One region of the Massilia sp. LjRoot122 genome, then DNA from elsewhere that is predicted to be linked to it. Evidence: riboswitches for the same ligand, from Rfam matches in the RefSeq annotation. Region 1 holds a riboswitch; the other holds the start of a gene.
The links. A riboswitch is a leader RNA that binds a small molecule or an ion and turns the genes downstream of it on or off. The one in region 1 is predicted to bind cobalamin.

Region 1 (12,027 bases):
CGCCCGGCATGATCACGTCGGTGAACAGCAGGTCGATGCGCGCATGCTGTTCCAGCACCGTGCGCGCCTCGTCGGCACTGGCGGCGCTCAGGATGCGGTAGCCGAGCCCCGACAGCATGGCGCTGACGTTGGCGCGGATCTCGGCTTCGTCGTCCACGACCAGCACGGTTTCGCTGCCGCCCACCGCCTCGCCCGGCTGGGCGGGCTTCTTGTCGACCGCCGATGCCGGCGTGCGCGGCAGCAGGATGACGATGGTGGCGCCCTGGCCCGCTTCGCTCTCGATGTCGATCTGGCCGCCGCTCTGCTTGACGAAGCCGTAGACCATGCTCAGGCCGAGGCCCGTTCCCTTGCCGACTTCCTTGGTCGAGAAGAAGGGCTCGAAGGCGCGCTGCCTCACTTCCGGCGTCATGCCGCAGCCGGTGTCGGCGAAGCTGATGCGCACCGCCTCGCCGTCCGCCCCCACCAGGTTGCGTACGCCGATCGTCAGGCGGCCGCTTCCTTCCATGGCGTCGCTCGCATTCAGGGTCAGGTTGAGGATGGCGTTTTCCAGCTGCTGCGGATCGACGATCACGTTCCAGGCATCGGCATCGATCTGCAGGTCGATGTCGATACGCTCGCCGACGGCGCGCTTGAGCAGCACGTCCATGTTGGACAGCACTTGGGCCAGGCTGGTCGGCGCCGGCTGCAGCGGCAGCTTGCGCGCGAAGGACAGCAGCTGCGAGGACAGGCGGGCGCCGCGCCGCACCGCATCCTGGGCCGAGGCGCAGCGCGGCAGGATCTTCTCGTTCCCGGCCGCGAACATCTTGATCAGGTCGAGGTTGCCGTTGATGATGTGCAGGACGTTGTTGAAGTCATGCGCCACGCCGCCGGTGAGCTTGCCGACCGCTTCCAGCTTCTGTGCGTGCAGCAGTGCGTCGCGCGCCTCTTCCAGCGAACGGGTGCGTTCGGCGACCAGGGACTCGAGGTGCAGCTGGTGGTGCTCCAGCTCGACCTTGGCGGCGGCCAGCTCGCCGGCATTCAGCGCGGCGTTCAGGTAGACCCGGTTCACTTCCTTCATGTACAGCGCCAGCATCACCAGCGCCGATACCAGCGCATTGATGCGGCCGACGTACCAGCCAATCGACAGGCGCGCGCCGCCGGCCATGGTGATGGCATTGTCGATGGCGAGGGCGAACATGGCCACGCCGAGCCAGGCACTGATCGGCGTGGCGAAGCGGGTCGCGCGCCACAGCATGAACAGCGCCAGCATGACGATGGCCTGGATCAGCGGCGCATAGCCGGTGCGGGTGATGGCGCTGAAATCGCCGCCGCTGTCCATCGGCGGCAAGGCGTCGTGGAACACGGTGACGGCAATCAGGGTCGCGCCGAGCGCGGCGCAGGTCAGCAGGACGCAATGCAGGAAGCCGCTCTCCGCGCCGGCCACCTGCGCGCCCGGCCGGCGCAGCTCGGCGAGCGCATAGGCGAACAGCATGCCGCTGGCGCCGATATGCCAGAAGAACCAGAGCCAGATCGTGGTCTGGGCGCCGCCCAGCAGGCGGGTGTCGGCGACGAAGGCATTCGGCAGCGACAGGAACTGCGCGACCAGCACGCCGGCCGTGTAGATGCAGCCGCCCCACAGCCAGAGCATCGCGCGCAGCCGGGTCTGCTTGAAATAGCCGTGGATCAGGTAGGCGGCAACCAGGTAGGCGCCGATCAGGGCGGTCTGGTAGGAAGGCACGAAGGCGGGAACGTTCGGCCACTTGTGGGCCGCGAAAGGCATCAGGCAGGCGGTGACGATGCCGATGGCCAGGGCGGCCAGCAGGGCCTGGCGCTGGAAGGGAGCGAGTGCGGACTGCGGGCGCGTCGTCCGCAGACCGTCGAAAGTGGATTGCATGGTGGGGCTTCCTGCGCTTTGCCTGAGGTAAGCCCCGAGAATAGCATTGTTTGTCTTTCTCGATAGAAATTGTGTCGTTAACCTGACAGCAGCGGGAAACGATCGATGAAGCAGGCCGCCCCGACCATCCCGCACAGCAGGCCGAACGCACACCAGCGTCCCAGCGACTTCTTCGGCGGAAGCTCGATCGCGGCCCAGCGTGGCGTTTCCCTTGGCAGGTGGTGCATGATGCTTCTCCCGGATGCGGCCCAGCGGGCGGAAACGCCAGTCTGCGCCGATGCGCCGCAAATACATTGCAATGAATCAATAGACTGGCGCTTCAGGCCTGCTGTTTATTCTCAATCCGGCCGCCAGCGTAAAATAGCGGCTTGATTGAAGCATTTAAGAAAGCACAGCATGTCGATACAATGGTTCCCGGGGCACATGAATGCGGCCAAGAAGGAAGCCGCCGAGCAGATGGAGAACACCGACCTGGTGATCGAAGTCCTCGACGCCCGCCTGCCCGAGGCGAGCTGCAACCCGCTGGTTGATCAATTGCGCAAGTTCCGCCAGCGTCCTTGCCTGAAGATCCTGAACAAGACCGACCTGGCCGATCCGGCGGCAACGGCTGCCTGGAAGGCCTATTACGACGCGCAGGAAGGCGTGACCGCCTACCCGATGACGACCAAGAAGCCGGCCGACGTCGCGCGCATCCCGGACATCTGCCAGTCGCTGGCCCCGCACCGCGGCGTGCCGACCAAGCCGCTGCGCATCATGATCATGGGGATCCCGAACGTCGGCAAGTCGACCCTGATGAACGCGCTGCTCAAGAAGCGGGTGGCCAAGGTGGGCGACGAGCCGGCCGTGACCAAGGTCCAGCAGAAGCTCTACCTCGGCAAGCACATCGTGCTGGTCGACACCCCGGGCATGCTGTGGCCGAAGATCGCGATGGCGAGCGACGGCCTGATGCTGGCCGCCAGCCACGCGGTCGGCTCGAACGCCCTGATCGAAGAGGAAGTGGCGGAGTTCCTGGCCAACTCGCTGCTGGAGCGCTATCCCCAGCTGCTCACGGCGCGCTACGGCTTCAAGACCGAGGGGCTGGACGGCATCGCCGTGATCGAGGGTGTGGCCCAGCGCCGCGGCTTCCGCGTGCGCGGCGGCGAATTCGACTACGAGAAGGCGGCGCACGTGCTCCTGCACGACTACCGCACCGGGGCGCTGGGACGGATCAGCCTCGAGACGCCGGAAAGCCGCGCCGCGGCGCTGGCGCGCCACGCGGAAGAGATGGCGGAGAAGGCGCGTATCGCCGAAGAGAAGGCGGCGGCGAAGGCGGAAGAGGCGATGCGCGGCAAGCGCGGCAGCTAAGGCTGTTCGTAGGGTGGGCGGGTCTCCCGCCCACGCGTTCACATCACGGTGATGTCGCCTGCGCGGCAATTCAGATCGAAACTATCACCGCGTGGGCGGCGTAGCCGCCCACCCTACATCCCCCCGAAGCGGAAGCTGGATACCGTCAGCGACCCGAAGAAATCGTCTTCGTGATACACGCAGGCCGCCGGCTCCTGTTCGGCGGCCCCGAGCGCCACCATCAGCGGCAGCAGGTGCTCCTCGCGCGGATGCGCCGCCCGCGCCATCGGCGCTTCCTCCCAGCGCAGCAGCGCCGCCGTGCGCGCTGAGGGCGGCAACACCATCACCTCCTGCAGCCAGCCGTCGAAAGCCTTCGAGGCCGCCGCCCCGGCCGGTCCGAACTGCCGCAGATTGTGGAAGGACAGCCCGCTGCCCAGGATCAGCACCCCTTCGTCGCGCAGCGGCGCCAGCGCGCGGCCTGCGTCGATGTGGGCCTGCGGGTCGAGGTCCTGCCGCAGCGACAGCTGCACCACCGGCGTCGAGGCCTCCGGATAGACCGGATACAGCATCGAGAAGGTCCCATGGTCGAAGCCGCGCTCCGGATCGAGTCCGGCCGGATGTCCGCCCGCCTGCAGCAGCGTGGCGACGCGCTGCGCCAGCGCCGGGTCGCCGGGCGCGGGGTAGCTGATGCGGTAGGTGTGCGGCGGGAAACCGCCGTAGTCGTAGATCATGCCGGGCGCGCTGCCGGATGACAGCATGAAGCCCGGCGTCTCCCAGTGGCTGGTCACGACCAGCACGGCCCGTACCGCGTCGCCATGGGCCTGCCGGAGCGCGGCCAGCGAGGCTTCCAGGCGGTCGTAGGCGCCGCCGGTCTGTTCCTTCATCCACGGCCAGGGGCCGCCGCCGTGCGAGACGAAATAGGTGGGGAGAGTCATGGGTGCTCCTTGCCGCGGTCGAAGCACCCATGGTAGCCGATCGGGGACATCAGCGTGCGTGCATGCCCCGTACCAGCTCCATCAGGCCGAACAGGCGCGCGCAGCGCATCCAGGCCAGCGCCAGCACGGCCAGCTGGGCCAGCAGCAGGCCGCCGAGCAGGCTGCCCGCGCCCAGCGCCGGGACGTTCAGGCGCGCCAGCGCCAGCACCGCCGCAAGCAGCAGGCCGACTGCGCTGAGGCCCAGGTACAGGCCCAGCACCGCGAAGGGACGCTGCACCAGCAGTCCCAGGCCGTCGCACCAGGCCAGCACCGCCGAGCTGCGGCGGCGGTCGAGCGCCAGCACGGCGCGGCCCAGGTCGAGCGTGGCGTGTGCCAGCAACATCAGCAGGCCGGCCACCAGGCCCGCACCCATGACGGCGCCGGCGGCCTGGCCGTCGGCGGCGTCCAGCACCAGCGCGCCGAGGAAGGCGGCGACGCCGAGCGGGACCACGGCCCACAGCAGCATGCGCAGCAGGCGCCCGTATTCGCGCACCCCGCCGGCGGCCAGGGCCGCGAAGCCGAGCGGCGCCGGCGCCCGTGCGGCGGTGATGGCCGCGCCGGTGAGGAGCGGCGACAGCAGCAGGGTCAGTGCCAGTGCGACGCTGCCGCCGCCGGCAAGGGCCGGAGCATAGCGGGTGTGCATTCCCATGACGTCGGCGATGGCGACCAGGTCGAGGCGCCGGGCCAGCGCCGCGGCGTTCACCGTGTGGTCGAAGGCGGCGCCCAGCATGGTCCAGAGCGGCAGCGCGGCGGCCAGGGTGGGCAGCAGCAATCCCAGCAGCCAGAGCAGCATCAGGCGCCACTGCAGGGCAGGGCGCAGGGAGCGCAGCAGGCTGTTCGCGGCAGCCGGCGCGGCCTGCGCCTGCGTCGGTTCGAAGGTGGCGGTGGTGGTCGTCATACGGTGGCGATCAGGGACAGGATGAGTTGGAAGAAGGCGGCCGCGTCGGCCGTCCAGCGGGTCGATGCGCTGCGATCGGGCGCCATGCTGCGGCTGTCATCGAGCTTGTTGACGTCGAGGTAGTGGGCGCGGCGCGGATCCAGTTCGGCCGACACGGCGCGCGCCGGCTTGACCCAGCTGAAGCGGCGCCATTTTTCATCTGGCGAGGCGGCGTTCCACGTCAGCGTTTCGCTGCTGCCGTCCGCGAAGCGCACCACCAGGGTCTGCGGTACGGCGGCGCCGTCGCGGCGCAGGGTCACCTCGGTGCGCCACGGGAAGGGGCCGAGACCATCCTTTGCTTTCGGATTCGCCTTCTCCCACTCGGCACGCTGCTTCGCGATACGCTCCTCCACCGCCGCGCGCGATTCTTCGACGCGCTTGCCGTTGACGACGCGGGTGCCGGCGAGCGGCAGTTCTTCCTCGCTCGTCAGCTTGGCCACGCGGTCGTCCACGCGCGCCGTGGCATAGATCTGCTTCGCGAACACATCCTCGACGGCGGCGCGTTCGCCGCTGCCGTCGGCCAGCGCCTCGCGCAGGTCGGCGATGCCCGGGTGGCGGAATTTCCAGCGGCGGTAGTATTCCTTGAAGCCGCGCTCGATCGCCTCGCTGCCGATGCGCGCTTCGAGGTCGCGCAGCACGACCGCGCCGCGGGTGTAGACCGGGCCGATGCCCTGCAGGCGCCGCCAGGCGTTCTGTCCCGGCGCGTCGGCCGGCCGGTCGCGCGGCATGAACAGGCGCATGCCGTCGAAGCCCTCGAAGGCCGGATCGATGCCGATCCGCTTCAGGAAGCCAGGGGCCGGATAGATCTGCTGGCCGCGGTCGCGCATCATGCGGCTTTCCCAGTAGGAGTTCAGGCCTTCGTCGAGCAGGGGTTCTTCGAACTCGTTGCTGGCCAGGATGCCGTAGAAGTAGCCGTGGCCGAATTCGTGGATCGTCACTGCGTCGAGATCGAAGGCCTCCTGCGTCTTCGGCGCCACCTCGGCATAGCCCGCGGCGGTGAAGAAGGTCGGGTATTCCATGGCGCCCGCTTCTTCCGCGCCTTCCGGCGGAATCACGACGGTGAGCGTGCGGTAGGGGTAGGGGCCGAGCGCGCGCGAGAAGTAGGCCAGCGACTCCTTGGCCGCCTTCATCGCCGGCTTGGCGCTGGCCTCGTATTCGGGCGGGTAGAGCACCTGCACGGTCACGATCGGGCTGCCGGGACCGGTCCAGGTCTCCACCAGCGGGCGGGCGCTGCGGCTGTCCGCGGTCCAGGCGAAGTCGTGCACGTCGTGCTGCACGTAGCGGTGGGTGAGCATGCCGTTCTTCTCGACGGGCGCGCCCTGCAATTCGCCGGTGGCGCCGACCGTATAGCCCTTCGGGACGGTCAGGCTCACGTCATAGCTGCCGAAGTCCGAATAGAACTCGGAATCCAGGTGGAACTCGTGCGCGTTCCAGCGCGGCGCCGTTGCACCGCGTTCGCCCGGCAGTTCCAGCACCGCGATCTTCGGAAACCACTGCGCCACCAGGTGGAAACTGCCGTGGTGGCCGGTGCGCGCGATCACGCGCGGCAGCTGGGTGCTGAAGGCCATGTCGAGGGTGGTGGAGGCGCCCGGGGCAACCGCCTCGGGCAGGTCGAGGCGCGCCACCGTGTGGTCGGTGGCGGGGCCCTTGTCGGGCTGGACGAAGCGCCACGCGACCCGGGCGCCGCCCTGGCTGACGCCCTGCAGGCTGATATGGCCCCATTCGCCGTCCTTGGTGTCGATGCCGCCGCGGAAGGCCTCGCCGCGCTGGCGCTGCTCGGTGAAGAAGCTGCTGCCTTCGCCGGCGAAGGCGTTCATGTAGAGGTGGACGTAGACGCTGCGCACCGGCACGGCGCTGCGATTGCGCCAGGTGAGCTGCTGGCGGCCGCTGACCACGTGCCGGACCGGGTCGAGGGTGGCGGCGATGCGGTAGCTCACCACGCGGTCGGACAGGGTCGGGTGGTCGCCGCTGCGGATGCCGCCCCAGGCATCGGGACTGCTGGGAACGGTGACGGCGGCGGCGTCCGGTGCGGCCAGCGCGATGCCGTCGAGCGGTGGCGGGACGGCGGGCGCCGGCGCGTCGGCCCAGGCCAGCCAGGCGCCGCCCACCCCGAGCGCCAGCAGCGTTGCCGCGAGCACGCCGCGCTTCCATTGGATCTGCATGCAAGACTCCCTGTTTTGGTATGAGCGCGACTATATCCAGAAGATTATTAAATTTCCAATCTTTTAGGATAGAAACGCAAATAGGGCGACAGAAGCGCAAAAAGCTTGTCAGGTTATAATCTCGGGGTTCTGGTGCCCGCGCATGCCCTCCGCATGCGCAGTTAAACGGGAAACACGAGGCAACGGCGCTGCGCGCCTACGCCGAGGTGTGCTGCCCCCGCAACGGTCAACAAGCGTCGTTCCTCTCCCGAGTAACGACAGGCTGCCTCGATAACCACTGTGCATCGCATAGGAAGGTGGGGCGGTCCGTCTTGCAAGCCCGGATACCGGCCAGACAGGTGGAAGCGCCCGCGGCGTTTCCGTTGAAACCGGTGTGCGGGGACGCAGGCCGGTGCCATTACCGAGAACATCCACATGAAATTTGCTGTCGTACCACGCAGCGCGCCGGCGTTCAAGCCGCTCGCGCTGGCCTGCGCCCTGTCGCTGTCCGTCCTTGCCGCCAACGCCGCTGCCCAGGAATCCCTGCCGTCGATCGTCGTCACCGGCGCCCGCTTCCCGGCGCAGACGGCCGCCGCACCGATCGGCGCCACCGTCATCACCGCCGAGGACATCCGCCGTGCCGGCGCCACCGACGTCAATGCCGCGATCCGCAAGGTCGGCGGCGTCTACGGGCGCCAGAGCCTGGACGCGTCGCCGGACTTCGCGCTCGACCTGCGCGGCTTCGGCTCGAACAGCGCCCAGAACCTGGTGATCCTGGTCGACGGCGTGCGCCTGAACGAGAACGAGCTGAGCAACGCGGTCCTGTCCAGCATTCCGGTGGATACCGTCGAGCGCATCGAGATCCAGCGCGGCGGCAGCAGCGTGCTGTATGGCGAAGGCGCGACCGGCGGCGTGATCAACATCATCACCCGCCGCGCCGGCGCGAGCGGCACCCACGGTTCGCTGTTCGCCGAAGCAGGGCGCTTCGACGCCCACGACCTGCGCGGCTCGCTGAGCCATGGCGCCGGTCCCTGGTCGCTCGACGTGGCCGTGGCCGACCGCGGCACCGACAACTACCGCAAGAACAGCCAATTCAAGCAGAAGACCGCCAGCGGCGGCGTGCAGTACAGCCATGGCGCGGGCCGCGCCGGACTGCGCTTCGAGCGTTCGGAGCAGGACGCGCGCTTCCCCGGTTCGCTGACCGAAGCCCAGTTCCTGGCCAATCCGCGCCAGACCCTGACGCCGGACGATTTCGGCACCCTCGACACCGACCGCTACACGGCCTTCGTCGAGCACCGCATCGGTGCGGTCGAACTGGCCGCCGAGCTGTCGCGCCGCGAGCGCGAGGTCGAGGCCAACTACTTCTACATGATGGGCGGCGCCAAGGTGGCCTCGCGTGTGCGCTACGACGCCAGCCAGACCCAGTTCTCGCCGCGCCTGCGCCACACCGCCGCGCTGGGCGGCATGCGTAACGAGCTGGTGGCCGGCCTCGACCTGGTGCGCTGGGAGCGCCAGACCAGCTCCGACTTCTCGCGCGGCGACGCCGAGCAGGATGCCAAGGCTGTCTACCTGCGCAACGAGATCCTGTGGAACGCGCCGCACAACGCCCGCCTGGCCATCGGCGGCCGCCACGAGCGCTTCACCAAGGACTACTCGGATCCGCTGGCTTTCCCGCCGGTGCTGAACGAGCACCGCAAGCAGTCGATCAATGCCTGGTCGCTGGAAGGCAGCATCGACGTGCTGCCGCAGGTGACCGTGTTCGCCAAGGCCGGCCGCAGCTACCGCATCGCCAACGTGGACGAGAACAGCCTGCGTTCGGGCCCTGAGGTGCTGGCGCCGCAGACCTCGCGTGATCTGGAACTGGGCGTCAGCGCCGGTTCCGCTGCGCGCCAGATCAGCGCGCGCCTGTTCCGCCACCGCCTGAAGGACGAGATCTTCTACGATCCGACCATCGGCTGGGGCGCCAACACCAACCTCGACCCGACCCGCCGCCAGGGCGTCGAAGTGGAAGGGCAGCATGCGCTGACCCAGGACCTGCGCCTGAACGCCAAGTGGCAGCGCGTCGATGCCGAGTTCACCGGCGGCCCGAACGCCGGCCGCGAAATGGTGCTGGTGCCGAAGAACGTCGTGACGCTGCGCGCTGCATGGACGCCTGCCGGCGGCCACAGCGCCGACATCGGCGCCCAGTGGGTGGACAGCCAGCGCTACGGCAGCGACTTCAGCAACAGCTGCGGTACGCGCATCCCGTCCTACACCACGCTCGACGCACGCTACGCCTACCGCGTTGGCGGCTGGGAAGCGGCCGTCAGCGGGCTCAACCTGGCGGACCGCCAGTACTACAGCAATGCCTTCGGCTGCCGTTCGGGCATCTACCCGAGCGACGGCCGCCAGCTGAAGCTGTCGCTGCGCTACGCGTTCTGATGGCCGCGCCCCGACTTGCCGTAGCGGCGCTGCTGGCGCTGGCAACTGCCGGCGCCGGGGCCGCGGTGACCGTGGTCGACGATGCCGGCCGCCGCGTCACCGTGCAGCAGCCGGCCCGGCGCGTCATCTCGATGGCGCCGCACGCCACCGAGCTGCTGTTCGCGGCCGGCGGCGGCGCGCGCGTGGTCGGGGCCATGAACTACAGCGATTACCCGGAAGCGGCGAAGACCATCCCTCTGGTCGGCAGCAACAGCGTGATCGACATGGAGCGGGTGCTGGCCCTGAAGCCCGACCTGGTCGTGGTCTGGCACAGCGGGAATACGGCGCGCCAGATCGCCCAGATCGAGTCGCTGGGCGTGCCGGTCTTCCACAGCGAGCCGCGCAGGCTGGCGCAGGTGGCCGACAACATCGAGCGCCTCGGGCAGCTGCTGGGCACCGGCCCGGCGGCGTCCAGCGCCGCGGGCGCGCTGCGCGGGAAGCTGGCCGGGCTCGAGGCGCGCTACGGCGGGCGTTCGCCGGTGTCGGTGTTCTACCAGATCTGGGACCAGCCGCTGTACACGCTCAACGATGCGCAGATCGCCAGCGACGCGATCCGCGTCTGCGGCGGGCGCAACGTGTTCGGCGGGCTCAAGGTCGTCGCGCCGGAGGTCAGCCTCGAGGCGGTGCTGGCGGCCGATCCCGAGGCGATCATGGCGGGCAAGCGTTATGATCCGGCCAATCCGGGGCTGAAGCTGTGGGAACCGTACAAGAGCATGACAGCGGTGAAGCGGGGCAATTTGTTGACGGTGAATGGCGAACTGCTGACGCGGCCGGGCCCGAGGGCTGTGGATGGAGCTGCGTTGTTGTGTGAGGCGCTGGAAGGGGTGCGGCAGCGCAGGCCGAAGTGACTTCGGATGGAAAATTGGGTTCCCGCCTGCGCGGGAACGACGATGCTACTTGTGTTGGCCTAAAAACCGTCTTTCTTTACCGTAGTCACTAACGCAACTCCCCCGTTTCCCCTGCGTTAATTCCGTAAGCAAATGCAAAATTCAGCCCTTCCTCAGAATGAAGGGCGAAAAAAGTGGTAATCTCCCGGCGTTTGCTCAATCACTTGTGAAGGAAACCTATGCGTTCTCTGCGTTTTGCCCTCATCGCCGCCACCATGGTCGCCAGCACCGCGTTCGCGTCGCCTGCCGACCCGAAGAACGGTGTCGACTACCAGACCCTGAGCGCGCCGCAGCCGGTGCAGGCAACGGGCAAGAAGGTCGAGGTCATCGAGTTCTTCGCTTACCACTGCCCGGCCTGCAACATGCTGGAGCCGGCCTTCAATGGTTGGATCAAGAAGCAGGGCGACAACATCCACGTGCGCCGCATCCACCTGCCGTTCCAGGGCCCGGCCGATCCGGAAGCCCACCTGTTCCTGACGCTCGAAGCGATGGGCAAGCTCGACCAGTACCACCATCGCGTGTTCCAGGCCGTGCACGTCCAGCGCCAGCGCCTGATGAAGGATGACCAGATCATCGAGTGGGCAGTGAAGAACGGCCTGGACCGCGCCAAGTTCATGGAAACCTGGAACTCCTTCGGCGTGACCACCAAGCTGCGCCGCCTGAACCAGATCTCGGGCGCCTACAAGGTCTCCGGTACCCCGACCATCATCATCGACGGCAAGTACGTGGTGTCGCCGAGCCAGGTGGCCGAAGCCAACAAGATCCAGGACGTCGGCCAGATGCTGCAGGCGACCACCCAGGTCATGGACGCACTCGTCAAGAAGGCTGCTGCCACGAAATGAGCAATGACGTCGAACGCGAAGTCCTCAAGATGTACGATGGGTCCCGGCCCAACGAGGACGACCTGTTTGAAACCAGCCATGTGAACCACGTGGCGTGGTCGCTGGCGGTGTTCTGCGCGGGCGTCGCCGTCTGGCTCGCGATTGCCCTCGTCAATGCCGAGAACCAGCGCTACGCCCTGATGACCAATCAATGCCCCGATCCGCTCTTCAAGGGCGGGATCGACAAGGCATGTCTCGTGACCGTGCACTCGCGCGAGCACTGGTGGGAACACCTGTGGTACGGCGTGACCCACGTGCGTGCGGAGCGCGAGCACAGCGGCCGCTGATCCTTCCTGGCGCTGGTCCTTACGGGGTCAGCGCCGTCCTTTCTTCCAGCGACAGCACCTGCACCGGTTTCACCGGCTCGTCGCTGTGCGGACGGAAGAAGGGATTGTTCCTGTAGCCCCCTCCCAGGCGCGCCTTCATGAGCATGGCGCCGACCTTGACCACCACCCATACCGTACTCAGGCCGCTCGAGGCGACCGGCTTCGTGGCCGTCGCCGTCTGGGTCCGGCAGCGCAGCGGCCCGAGCGTGCGCGCAAGTTCCGCAT
Region 2 (12,027 bases), 740 kb from region 1:
CAGCAATCCGGCGCATATAGGGAACCAGGAAGCTGCGGCCGGCGCGCTCTGCCCTGGTGAGCATGACGGCAAAGCCCATGCCGAACAGGAGCGAGAAGATGGTCCAGAATTTACCGACGACGAAATACTGGACGAAGTAGCTGACCCAGAAGTTGGCGCCGCTGAGGCCGGTCTGCATGCCTGAACCGATGGCGGCGGTGGCGCGGTTGAAGAATTCGACGTTCATCAACAGGATGCCGATGAGGGCAAAGCCGCGTACGACGTCGAGCGCCTGTATGCGTTCGTTACTTGCGACTGGCGTCAATGCCGCCGGTACTTGTGGCTGGTCCATCGCCATCTCCTTCTGGTTTTGATCAGGTGATCGTATTCCAGCGGCTCGTGGGCGACCGGCTCTATGCGACGAAATGCCGGAAAGCGGTGACAGGATGTATTTATCAGGGGCGTTATTAATCTTGCATGAAGATGTCGCTGCATGGCATCGCTTGCAATTAGCTAGTGTGCGATCTATATTGGACCGATGAAGACTCCTGCCTCCCCCTCGTCCGCGCCTGTCCTGGACACCCAGCTGTGCTTTGCCCTGTACTCGACCTCATTGGCGATGATGCGTGTTTACCGCGGCCTGCTGCCGAAACTCGGGCTGACCTATCCGCAATACCTGGTGATGATGGTGTTGTGGGAGCAGGACCAGCTGACGGTATCGGATATCGGCGAGCGCCTGTTCCTCGACTCGGCTACGCTGACGCCGCTCCTGAAGCGCATGGAAGCGCAGGGCCTGGTGCAGCGGGCGCGTGCCCGCGCTGATGAGCGGCAGGTCATCGTCACGCTTACCGAGCAGGGCCAGTCCTTGCGCAAGGATGCTGCGGCCCTGATGCCTGAGATCCTGTGCGCCAGCAAATGCTCGGTCGAAGAGATCACCAGCCTGCGCGACCAGCTGGTCAGCTTGCGCAAGAACCTGAACGATAGCGCCGGGGTGTAAACCCTTATTAAATCCGAACGCACAAACGCAAAAAACCCCACCAGGATCACCTGGTGGGGTTTTTCATATAACTAGCCTGACGATAACCTACTTTCACACTGGTTGCAGCACTATCATCGGCGCAAAGTCGTTTCACGGTCCTGTTCGGGATGGGAAGGGGTGGGACCGACTTGCTATGGTCATCAGGCTTTGACTTGTCTGGACGTCTCTTGCGAGCCATCCACAATCCGGGAAGAAGTAAGTTTCTTTTTATTCTTGGGGTAGCAGTATCAACAAACTGCAGCTGTATTCTTGACTTGATCTATAGCCTACCAAGGTTATAGGGACAAGCCGTACGGGCAATTAGTACTGGTTAGCTTAATGCATTACTGCACTTCCACACCCAGCCTATCAACGTCCTGGTCTCGAACGACCCTTCAAGGAGCTCAAGGCTCCGGGAAATCTCATCTCAAGGCAAGTTTCCCGCTTAGATGCTTTCAGCGGTTATCTCTTCCGAACTTAGCTACCCGGCAATGCCACTGGCGTGACAACCGGTACACCAGAGGTTCGTCCACTCCGGTCCTCTCGTACTAGGAGCAGCCCCCTTCAAATTTCCAACGCCCACGGCAGATAGGGACCAAACTGTCTCACGACGTTTTAAACCCAGCTCACGTACCACTTTAAATGGCGAACAGCCATACCCTTGGGACCGGCTACAGCCCCAGGATGTGATGAGCCGACATCGAGGTGCCAAACTCCCCCGTCGATATGAACTCTTGGGAGGAATCAGCCTGTTATCCCCAGAGTACCTTTTATCCGTTGAGCGATGGCCCTTCCATACAGAACCACCGGATCACTATGTCCTACTTTCGTACCTGCTCGACTTGTCGGTCTCGCAGTTAAGCACGCTTATGCCATTGCACTATTAGCACGATGTCCGACCGTACCTAGCGTACCTTCGAACTCCTCCGTTACACTTTAGGAGGAGACCGCCCCAGTCAAACTGCCTACCATGCACTGTCCCCGATCCGGATAACGGACCAAGGTTAGAACCTCAAACAAACCAGGGTGGTATTTCAAGGATGGCTCCACGAGAACTGGCGTCCCCGCTTCAAAGCCTCCCACCTATCCTACACAGATTGGTTCAAAGTCCAATGCAAAGCTACAGTAAAGGTTCATGGGGTCTTTCCGTCTAGCCGCGGGTAGATTGCATCATCACAAACATTTCAACTTCGCTGAGTCTCGGGAGGAGACAGTGTGGCCATCGTTACGCCATTCGTGCAGGTCGGAACTTACCCGACAAGGAATTTCGCTACCTTAGGACCGTTATAGTTACGGCCGCCGTTTACTGGGACTTCAATCAAGAGCTTGCACCCCATCATTTAATCTTCCAGCACCGGGCAGGCGTCACACCCTATACGTCCACTTTCGTGTTTGCAGAGTGCTGTGTTTTTATTAAACAGTCGCAGCCACCAGTTTATTGCAACCCTTTCACCCTTCCACAGTAAAGTGGTCAAGCTACCGGGGCGTACCTTATCCCGAAGTTACGGTACCAATTTGCCGAGTTCCTTCTCCCGAGTTCTCTCAAGCGCCTTAGAATACTCATCTCGCCCACCTGTGTCGGTTTGCGGTACGGTCTCGTATGACTGAAGCTTAGAGGCTTTTCTTGGAACCACTTCCGATTGCTTCGCAGCACAAGGCCGCTCGTCCCACTCCCTTGAATTACGTGCCCGGATTTGCCTAAGCACCTTCTATGAAGCAGAAACTAACTATTCCAACAGTTAGACAACCTTCCGCGATCCGTCCCCCCATCGCATCATACGACGGTGCAGGAATATTAACCTGCTTCCCATCAGCTACGCATCTCTGCCTCGCCTTAGGGGCCGACTCACCCTGCTCCGATGAACGTTGAACAGGAAACCTTGGGCTTACGGCGTGCGGGCTTTTCACCCGCATTATCGCTACTCATGTCAGCATTCGCACTTCTGATACCTCCAGCATCCTTCACAAGACACCTTCGCAGGCTTACAGAACGCTCTCCTACCATATCTATTGCTAGATATCCGCAGCTTCGGTGACTGGCTTAGCCCCGTTACATCTTCCGCGCAGGACGACTCGATCAGTGAGCTATTACGCTTTCTTTAAATGGTGGCTGCTTCTAAGCCAACATCCTGACTGTTTTAGCCTTCCCACTTCGTTTTCCACTTAGCCAATCTTTGGGACCTTAGCTGGCGGTCTGGGTTGTTTCCCTCTTGACGCCGGACGTTAGCACCCGACGTCTGTCTCCCAAGCTCGCACTCATCGGTATTCGGAGTTTGCAATGGTTTGGTAAGTCGCAATGACCCCCTAGCCATAACAGTGCTCTACCCCCGATGGTGATACTTGAGGCACTACCTAAATAGTTTTCGGAGAGAACCAGCTATTTCCAAGTTTGTTTAGCCTTTCACCCCTACCCACAGCTCATCCCCTAATTTTTCAACATTAGTGGGTTCGGACCTCCAGGGCGTGTTACCGCACCTTCATCCTGGCCATGGGTAGATCACTTGGTTTCGGGTCTACACCCAGCGACTGTCGCCCTGTTCGGACTCGATTTCTCTACGGCTCCCCTATTCGGTTAACCTCGCCACTGAATGTAAGTCGCTGACCCATTATACAAAAGGTACGCCGTCACCCCATAAAGAGGCTCCGACTGTTTGTATGCACACGGTTTCAGGATCTATTTCACTCCCCTCCCGGGGTTCTTTTCGCCTTTCCCTCACGGTACTGGTTCACTATCGGTCGATTACGAGTATTTAGCCTTGGAGGATGGTCCCCCCATGTTCAGACAGGATTTCTCGTGTCCCGCCCTACTTGTCGTACGCTTAGTACCACCGTTTGGATTTCGTGTACGGGGCTATCACCCGCTATGGCCAACATTTCCAGGTTGTTCCACTATCCAATCGACTATCACGTACAGGCTCATCCCATTTCGCTCGCCACTACTTTGGGAATCTCGGTTGATTTCTTTTCCTGCAGCTACTTAGATGTTTCAGTTCGCCGCGTTCGCTTTGCATACCTATGTATTCAGCATGCAATGACCTAAAAGGCCGGGTTTCCCCATTCGGAAATCTGCGGATCAAAGTGTGTTTGCTCACTCCCCGCAGCTTATCGCAAGCTACTACGTCCTTCATCGCCTGTAATCGCCAAGGCATCCACCATGTGCACTTATTCGCTTGTCCCTATAACGTTGGCCCCTGCTGACAACAGGGATCGTCATAGAAATCAAGAGTACAGCTCGTTGCATGTTTGTTGATACTTGATTACTACCCTAAGTGTGCATTTTTACATGCACGCTTAAAAAAACTTTACTTCTTCCAGATTGTTAAAGAACGAAAAAACAGTGATCTCGAAAAGACCAAACCTAAGCATCTATGCTTACGTTTGTGCTTTCAGAACCAGGTAATGGTGGAGGATGACGGGATCGAACCGACGACCCCCTGCTTGCAAAGCAGGTGCTCTCCCAGCTGAGCTAATCCCCCGTTTTCTTGCGATAACTTGGTAGGGCTGGTTGGACTCGAACCAACGACCCCCGCGTTATCAACACGGTGCTCTAACCAGCTGAGCTACAGCCCCGACATACACTGTTGTTCTCTTTACTAACAGCCGATAAGCGTGGACGCTTGATGTGGAGACTAGCTCCGGTGCTACTCTAGAAAGGAGGTGATCCAGCCGCACCTTCCGATACGGCTACCTTGTTACGACTTCACCCCAGTCACGAATCCTACCGTGGTAAGCGCCCTCCTTGCGGTTAAGCTACCTACTTCTGGTAAAACCCGCTCCCATGGTGTGACGGGCGGTGTGTACAAGACCCGGGAACGTATTCACCGCGACATGCTGATCCGCGATTACTAGCGATTCCAACTTCATGTAGTCGAGTTGCAGACTACAATCCGGACTACGATACACTTTCTGGGATTAGCTCCCCCTCGCGGGTTGGCGGCCCTCTGTATGTACCATTGTATGACGTGTGAAGCCCTACCCATAAGGGCCATGAGGACTTGACGTCATCCCCACCTTCCTCCGGTTTGTCACCGGCAGTCTCATTAGAGTGCTCTTGCGTAGCAACTAATGACAAGGGTTGCGCTCGTTGCGGGACTTAACCCAACATCTCACGACACGAGCTGACGACAGCCATGCAGCACCTGTGTGAAGGTTCCCTTTCGGGCACTCCCGGATCTCTCCAGGATTCCTTCCATGTCAAGGGTAGGTAAGGTTTTTCGCGTTGCATCGAATTAATCCACATCATCCACCGCTTGTGCGGGTCCCCGTCAATTCCTTTGAGTTTTAATCTTGCGACCGTACTCCCCAGGCGGTCTACTTCACGCGTTAGCTGCGTTACCAAGTTAATTAAAACCCGACAACTAGTAGACATCGTTTAGGGCGTGGACTACCAGGGTATCTAATCCTGTTTGCTCCCCACGCTTTCGTGCATGAGCGTCAATCTTGACCCAGGGGGCTGCCTTCGCCATCGGTGTTCCTCCACATCTCTACGCATTTCACTGCTACACGTGGAATTCTACCCCCCTCTGCCAGATTCAAGCCTTGCAGTCTCCATCGCAATTCCCAGGTTGAGCCCGGGGCTTTCACGACAGACTTACAAAACCGCCTGCGCACGCTTTACGCCCAGTAATTCCGATTAACGCTTGCACCCTACGTATTACCGCGGCTGCTGGCACGTAGTTAGCCGGTGCTTATTCTTCAGGTACCGTCATTAGCCGAGGATATTAGCCTCAGCCGTTTCTTCCCTGACAAAAGAGCTTTACAACCCGAAGGCCTTCTTCACTCACGCGGCATTGCTGGATCAGGCTTGCGCCCATTGTCCAAAATTCCCCACTGCTGCCTCCCGTAGGAGTCTGGACCGTGTCTCAGTTCCAGTGTGGCTGGTCGTCCTCTCAGACCAGCTACTGATCGTCGCCTTGGTAGGCCTTTACCCTACCAACTAGCTAATCAGATATCGGCCGCTCCAAAAGCATGAGGCCCGAAGGTCCCCCACTTTCATCCGTAGATCGTATGCGGTATTAGCGTAACTTTCGCTACGTTATCCCCCACTTCTGGGTACGTTCCGATATATTACTCACCCGTTCGCCACTCGCCGCCAGGTTGCCCCGCGCTGCCGTTCGACTTGCATGTGTAAAGCATGCCGCCAGCGTTCAATCTGAGCCAGGATCAAACTCTTCAGTTCAATCTCTGTTTGTTGACACTTTCGTGTCACCCTGATTTCTCAGGGGTCGCTCACTCAAGATACTGACCGTCGCTCATTGCTGAGCAACGTTAATACTTTTGTGAACATTTGATAATTTAAGTAATCACTGACCGAAGTCAGCGGCACCTTCATCAAACGCCCACACTTATCGACTGTTAATTGTTAAAGAACCGTTGTTCTGTACTAGCTTGCTGCACCGTGCGAAGCGTTGTGTTCGTCAGCAGCAGAGAAGTGAGATTATGCAGTGTTTCGCTTAACTCGTCAACCCCTCGTCTCTTTCGCTATCGCTGCTTTACAAGCTGCTTTCGCGTCGGAGGAGTAAGACTATAGCAAACGTCGGCGGCACTTACAACGCCTGCGACTATGTTATCGTCGCGTTTTTTCCACCTTATCTTTCCGGCAATGCAGATTCCACCTATCGCGCCGATCGCCGACGCAGCCCTGTCGCAGGTCCTGGCTGAGGCCATTAATAACAAGACGAAACCGCTCGGCAGTCTCGGGCGCCTCGAAACGCTTGCGGCCCAGCTCGGATTAATCCAGCGCTCCACGAAGGTCCGCATCAGCGAGCCGGCTATCCTGGTATTCGCAGGCGATCACGGCATTGTCGCGGAGGGCGTGTCCGCCTATCCACAGGACGTGACCTGGCAGATGGTGGAGAACTTTCTGGCCGACGGCGCCGCCATCAATGTATTCGCTCGCCAGAACAAGTGCGCGCTGCACGTCGTCGACGCCGGCGTCAACCACGTGTTCGGCGAGCGCCCTGGCCTGGTCGACCGCAAGGTTGGCATGGGTACCCGCAACTTCGCCAATGAAGCCGCGATGTCGCGCCTGCAATTGGACACTGCGCTGGAACATGGCATGGCCCTCGCACGCGATCTCCCCGGCACCGTCGTCGGCTTCGGCGAGATGGGCATCGGTAACACGACCGCCGCCGCGGCCATCATGCACAAGCTCACCGGGCTGCCGCTGCCGCAATGCGTCGGCGCCGGCACGGGACTGTCGGCCGACGGCATCCAGCGCAAGCAGCAGGTCATCGCCGCCGCCGTCGAGCGCCATGCCGGCGTCGACGACCCGCTCGCGGTGCTGGCCACCTTCGGCGGTTTCGAGATCGCCATGATGGCCGGCGCCATGCTGAAAGCGGCCGAACTGCGCAAAGTACTGCTGATCGACGGCTTCATCGTCAGCAGTGCGCTGCTGGTCGCCGCGCGCCTGCATCCGGCCATTCTCGACTACTGCGTCTTCGCCCACTGCTCGGACGAAAACGGCCATCGCCTGATGCTGGATGCACTCGGTGCGCAACCGCTGCTGCAACTGGGCCTGCGCTTGGGCGAAGGCACCGGCAGCGCGCTGGCCCTGCCCCTGCTGCATGCGGCCGCCAACTTCCTGAACGAGATGGCGACCTTCGCATCCGCGCAGGTCAGCACGAGCGCGCCCTGACACATGCAGCAGCTGCGCCTGTTCTTCATCGCGGTCCAGTTCTTCACGCGCCTGCCGATCCCGCGCTGGGTCGGTTTCGAGCAGGAGTGGCTGCACCATGCGTCGCGCTACTTCCCGCTGGTCGGCCTCGTGGTGGGCGCAATCGGCGCCGCCGTGTATGGCGTGGCCGCGCTGTTCTTGCCCGCGCCGGTGGCGGCCGTGCTGTCGACCGCGGCCACCATCTACGCCACCGGCGCCTTTCATGAGGACGGCTTCGCCGACAGCTGTGATGGCCTCGGCGGCGGCATGACGCGCGAGCGCGTGCTCGAGATCATGAAGGACTCGCGTGTCGGTGCGTATGGCGCCATCGGTGTCGTGTGCATGCTCGGCACGAAGTGCACGGCACTCGCGATGCTGCCGCCCGCCAGCGCCATCGGCGCGCTGCTGCTCGCCCATCCGCTCTCGCGCCTCGCGGCGACCTCGCTCATCTGGCGCATGGAATATGCGCGCGCCGAAGGCAAGGCCAAGCCGCTGGCCGAACGCATGACGACGGTGGAATTCGGCATCGCCTCGGTGACCGTGGCGATCGCCGCCGCGCTCCTGCTCGCCAGCGGCACACTCGAGCTGCGCGCCGTACTCGCCGCCCTTCTCGCCGCCGGCGCCGCCACCTGGTGGCTGGCCCGCAAGTTCGCGCGGCGCATCGGCGGTTATACCGGCGACTGCCTGGGCGCCGTCCAGCAACTGGCGGAAGCGTTCATCTACCTCGCCGTGCTGGCCACGCTCGGCCACGGCGCGCTCGCCTGATCGCATGCGGCTGATCCTGGTCCGCCACCCGCAGCCGGACATCGTGCCCGGACTCTGCTACGGCAGGACCGATGTCGCCGCATCCGCGGCCGCGCTATCCCTCGTCACCGCCAAGCTGCGCGAGGCCGGCCTGCCGGGCGCGCTCCCGGTCTATGCGAGCCCGCTGACACGCTGCGCCGTAGCGGCCGGCGCGCTCGGCGCTCCCGTCAAGCTCGACGCACGCCTGGCCGAGATGGACTTCGGCACCTGGGAGATGCGCAGCTGGGAGGACATCCCGCGCACCGAGGTCGATGCATGGGCCGCCGACCTCCTGCACTACCGTCCCGGCGGCGGCGAGAACGTGCTCGAGGTGGCCCGGCGCGTCGCCGCCTTCCGCGATGAACTGCGCGCGTCAAGCCTGCCTGCCGCACTGCTCATCTGCCACGCCGGCACGATCCGCCTCCTGTGTTCCCTCCACGCCGGCGGCGGTCTCGAACAGGCCGCGCTGCGTGCCGCGTCCAGCGCCCACCGCATCGCCTACGGCGAAGTCATCGAGCTGAAAGACTGACAACAGCTTCAGTCCTGTCCTATAATGGCGGCGTTTTGGTGCTCGCGGTCGTGTTCACGGCCGCAGTTAAACGGGAAACACGAAGCCCTTCAACAAGGCCAATGTGTGCTGCCCCCGCAACGGTAAGCAAGTGCCGCGCTCGATGAATGACCAGCGCGGCGAACCGTCTTCCATGACCACTGTGCACATGCATGGGAAGGTCGGACGGCCATACTTGCCAGCCCGGATACCGGCCAAAAGGTGGACGCGCGCCAGCGGTGCGCTTCTGTTCAATCTGGCCTACGGGGACGTCGGCTGGTTGTCTTTGAACGAGCATTTCATGAACTTTCCTGTAACCCGGCTTGCGGCCGCGCTGTCGCTTGCATTCGCCTTCGCTTCGCCTTCCTTCGCCCACAACTTCGATACCGTCGTCGTCACCGCCAGCCGCATGCCGCAGCGCGAGGCCGACGTGATCGCCGACACCACCGTCATCCATGCCGACGAGATCGCGCGTTCCGGCGCCGGTTCGGTGGCCGACGTGCTGCGGCGCCAGCGCGGCATCGAGATCACCCGCAACGGCAGCGCGGGCGCCGCGACCAGCGTGTTCCTGCGCGGTGCCAACAGCAACGGGGTCGTGGTCCTGCTGGACGGCGTGCGCATCGGTTCCTCCACCAGCGGCGTCGCCGCCTGGAACGCGGTGCCGCTCGGCGCCATCGAACGCATCGAGATCGTCTACGGACCGCTCAGCACCCTGTACGGCGCCGACGCGATCGGCGGCGTGATCCAGATCTTTACCCGGAAGGGAGACGGCGCTCCCACGGTCAGCGGCTCGGCCGGCGTCGGCAGCAATGCCACGCGCAAGCTCGATGCCAGCGTGTACGGCGTAGGCGGCCCCTTCCGCTACGCCTTCAGCGCCGGGCACGAAGAGTCGGACGGTTTCTCGGCCACGCGCCCGGGCGCCTTCGGCTTCAATCCGGACGAAGACGGCTACCGCCGCCGCAATGCCAACGGCCAGCTGTCCTATACCGTCGCGCCAGGCACCGAGATCGGCGCGCAGTTCCTGCACAGCGACCTGCGCGCGCAATATGACAGCGGCAGCGCCGCCTACGACGTCCATAACGAACAGGACCTGAACACGGCCGCGCTGTATGCCAGCCACCAGTTCACGCCGAACTGGCGCAGCACCGTTCAGTACGCCGCATCAAGCGACAAGCTGGGCAGCTTCACCAGCGCCGCGGCGTCCGGCGCCAGCCAGATCGACACCCGCCAGGACGAGCTGTCCTGGCAAAACACCATCGCGCTCGGCCCCGACACCCTGCAGCTGCTGTACAGCCACCGGAAGGAAGAGGTGGAATCCAGCGCCACCGCCGCCCTGTCGCGTACCCGTATCACCAACTCCTACGCGGCCGCTTACTCGGCCAAGCGCGGCAAGCACCTGCTCGATCTCAGCGCCCGCCATGACCGCTCGGTCTACGGCAACAAGAATACCGGTGCCGCCGGCTACGGCTACGACTTCGGCCAGGGCTGGCGCGCCACCGCCAGCGTCGGCAGCAGCTTCCGCGCGCCCACCTTCAACGAGCTGTACTACCCCGGCTATGGCCTGCCGACCAACCGTCCGGAAAAAGGCCGCAACCGGGAAGCCGGACTGCGCTACGACGCCGGCAGCGTGCAATTCGACGCGAGCTACTTTCACAACCGCCTGACCGACATGATCGTCTCCGCGACGCCATGCCCGGGCCGCACCGGCAGCTGTGCCTACAACGTCAACCAGGCCAAGCTCGAAGGCCTTACGGTCGCGGCCCAGACCCGCGTCGGCAGCGTCAACCTGCGCGGCAGCGTGGATTGGCAGGATCCCAAGGACGAGACCACCGGCAAACAGCTGGCGCGCCGCGCGAAGAAGCACGCCGGCATCCAGGCCGACAGCAGTTGGGGCAGGGTCAAGGCCGGCGCCGAACTGCAGCTCTCCGGCGAGCGCTTCGACGATGCCGCCAACCAGCGCCGCCTGGGCGGCTACGGCCTGCTCAACCTGTACACTAGCTGGCAATTCACGCCGGATGTGTCGCTGCTGCTCCGCCTCGACAATGTCGCGGACAAGCAGTACGAGCTGGCCCGCAACTATGGCAGCAGCGGACGCACCTGGTTCGCCGGCCTGCGCTACGGCATCCGCTGAGCGGATCACAATCGAGAAGGAGACGCATGCATCACCCCGCCCACTCACAGCGCCGGCGCGCCCTGCTCGTCATCGGCGCCCTGCTGCTGTGCGCCGTCGCCAGCCTGCTGTTCGCCGGCATGACGGGCTCGATCGCCGTGCCGCTGGCCGATATGCCCGACGCCCTGCGCCAGCTGGCGCGCGGCGACGGCAATACGCTGGCGGCCTCGCTGATCGAGCTGCGCGCCAGCCGCGCGCTGACCGCCTTCGTCACCGGCGGCGCGCTGGCACTGGCCGGGGTGATGATGCAGGCGCTGCTGCGCAACCCGCTGGCCGATCCCTACGTGCTCGGCATCTCGGCCGGCGCGTCGGTCGGCGCCCTGCTGGCCCTGCTCCTGATGGCGGCCGCCATCGTGGTCGACCTGGCGGCGCTGGCCGGCGCGGTGGCGGTCTCGATGCTGCTCTACCTGCTGGCCCGGCGCGACCTGCGCGGCGGACTGGCGCTGGAAGGCGGCACCTCGATGCTGCTGCTGACCGGCGTGATCCTGTCCTCGGCCTGCATGGCCCTGGTAACACTGATGCTGTCGATCGCGCCCGAAGGCCGGCTGCGCAGCATGATCTTCTGGATGATCGGCGACCTCGCCGGCGCCCCGCTGCGCCTCGCGCCCTGGCTGGTGCTCGGCGCGGCCCTGCTCTACGCCCTGCGCAGTGCGCGCGCCATGAACGTGGTCGCGCTGCATGCCGAAGCGGCCGCCACGCTCGGCATCCGCGTCGGCAGCCTGCGCAAGGGCCTGTTCTTCGTGTCGGGCGTGCTGACGGCCAGCGCCGTGACCAGCGCCGGCTCGGTCGGCTTCGTCGGCCTGATCGTCCCGCACGCCTGCCGCTTCGCCTTCGGTCCCGACCACCGGGTGCTGATCCCGGCGGCGGTGCTGACC

Region 2: it holds a riboswitch for cobalamin, as region 1 does, so the genes downstream of both, ACSQ25_RS21165 (TonB-dependent receptor domain-containing protein) here and ACSQ25_RS17825 (TonB-dependent receptor) in region 1, are expected to answer to the same signal.

The regions. Positions count from the first base shown of each region.
Region 1 is NZ_CAXUPB020000001.1:4,071,305-4,083,331, reverse strand. Features, by position in the region: gene ACSQ25_RS17855 (MASE4 domain-containing protein) at 1-1,873, opposite strand, end outside; gene ACSQ25_RS17850 (hypothetical protein) at 1,951-2,100, opposite strand; gene ylqF (ribosome biogenesis GTPase YlqF) at 2,270-3,217, shown strand; gene ACSQ25_RS17840 (DODA-type extradiol aromatic ring-opening family dioxygenase) at 3,331-4,131, opposite strand; gene ACSQ25_RS17835 (hypothetical protein) at 4,181-5,068, opposite strand; gene ACSQ25_RS17830 (M1 family metallopeptidase) at 5,065-7,269, opposite strand; cobalamin riboswitch at 7,383-7,618, shown strand; gene ACSQ25_RS17825 (TonB-dependent receptor) at 7,684-9,669, shown strand; gene ACSQ25_RS17820 (cobalamin-binding protein) at 9,669-10,556, shown strand; gene ACSQ25_RS17815 (thiol:disulfide interchange protein DsbA/DsbL) at 10,775-11,437, shown strand; gene ACSQ25_RS17810 (hypothetical protein) at 11,434-11,763, shown strand; gene ACSQ25_RS17805 (DUF6151 family protein) at 11,783-12,027, opposite strand, start outside.
Region 2 is NZ_CAXUPB020000001.1:4,806,899-4,818,925, forward strand. Features, by position in the region: gene ACSQ25_RS21115 (DUF418 domain-containing protein) at 1-331, opposite strand, end outside; gene ACSQ25_RS21120 (MarR family winged helix-turn-helix transcriptional regulator) at 518-976, shown strand; rRNA gene rrf (5S ribosomal RNA) at 1,051-1,163, opposite strand; rRNA gene ACSQ25_RS21130 (23S ribosomal RNA) at 1,298-4,173, opposite strand; tRNA gene ACSQ25_RS21135 (tRNA-Ala) at 4,398-4,473, opposite strand; tRNA gene ACSQ25_RS21140 (tRNA-Ile) at 4,491-4,567, opposite strand; rRNA gene ACSQ25_RS21145 (16S ribosomal RNA) at 4,648-6,176, opposite strand; gene cobT (nicotinate-nucleotide--dimethylbenzimidazole phosphoribosyltransferase) at 6,600-7,634, shown strand; gene ACSQ25_RS21155 (adenosylcobinamide-GDP ribazoletransferase) at 7,638-8,417, shown strand; gene ACSQ25_RS21160 (histidine phosphatase family protein) at 8,422-8,964, shown strand; cobalamin riboswitch at 8,984-9,216, shown strand; gene ACSQ25_RS21165 (TonB-dependent receptor domain-containing protein) at 9,284-11,113, shown strand; gene ACSQ25_RS21170 (FecCD family ABC transporter permease) at 11,140-12,027, shown strand, end outside.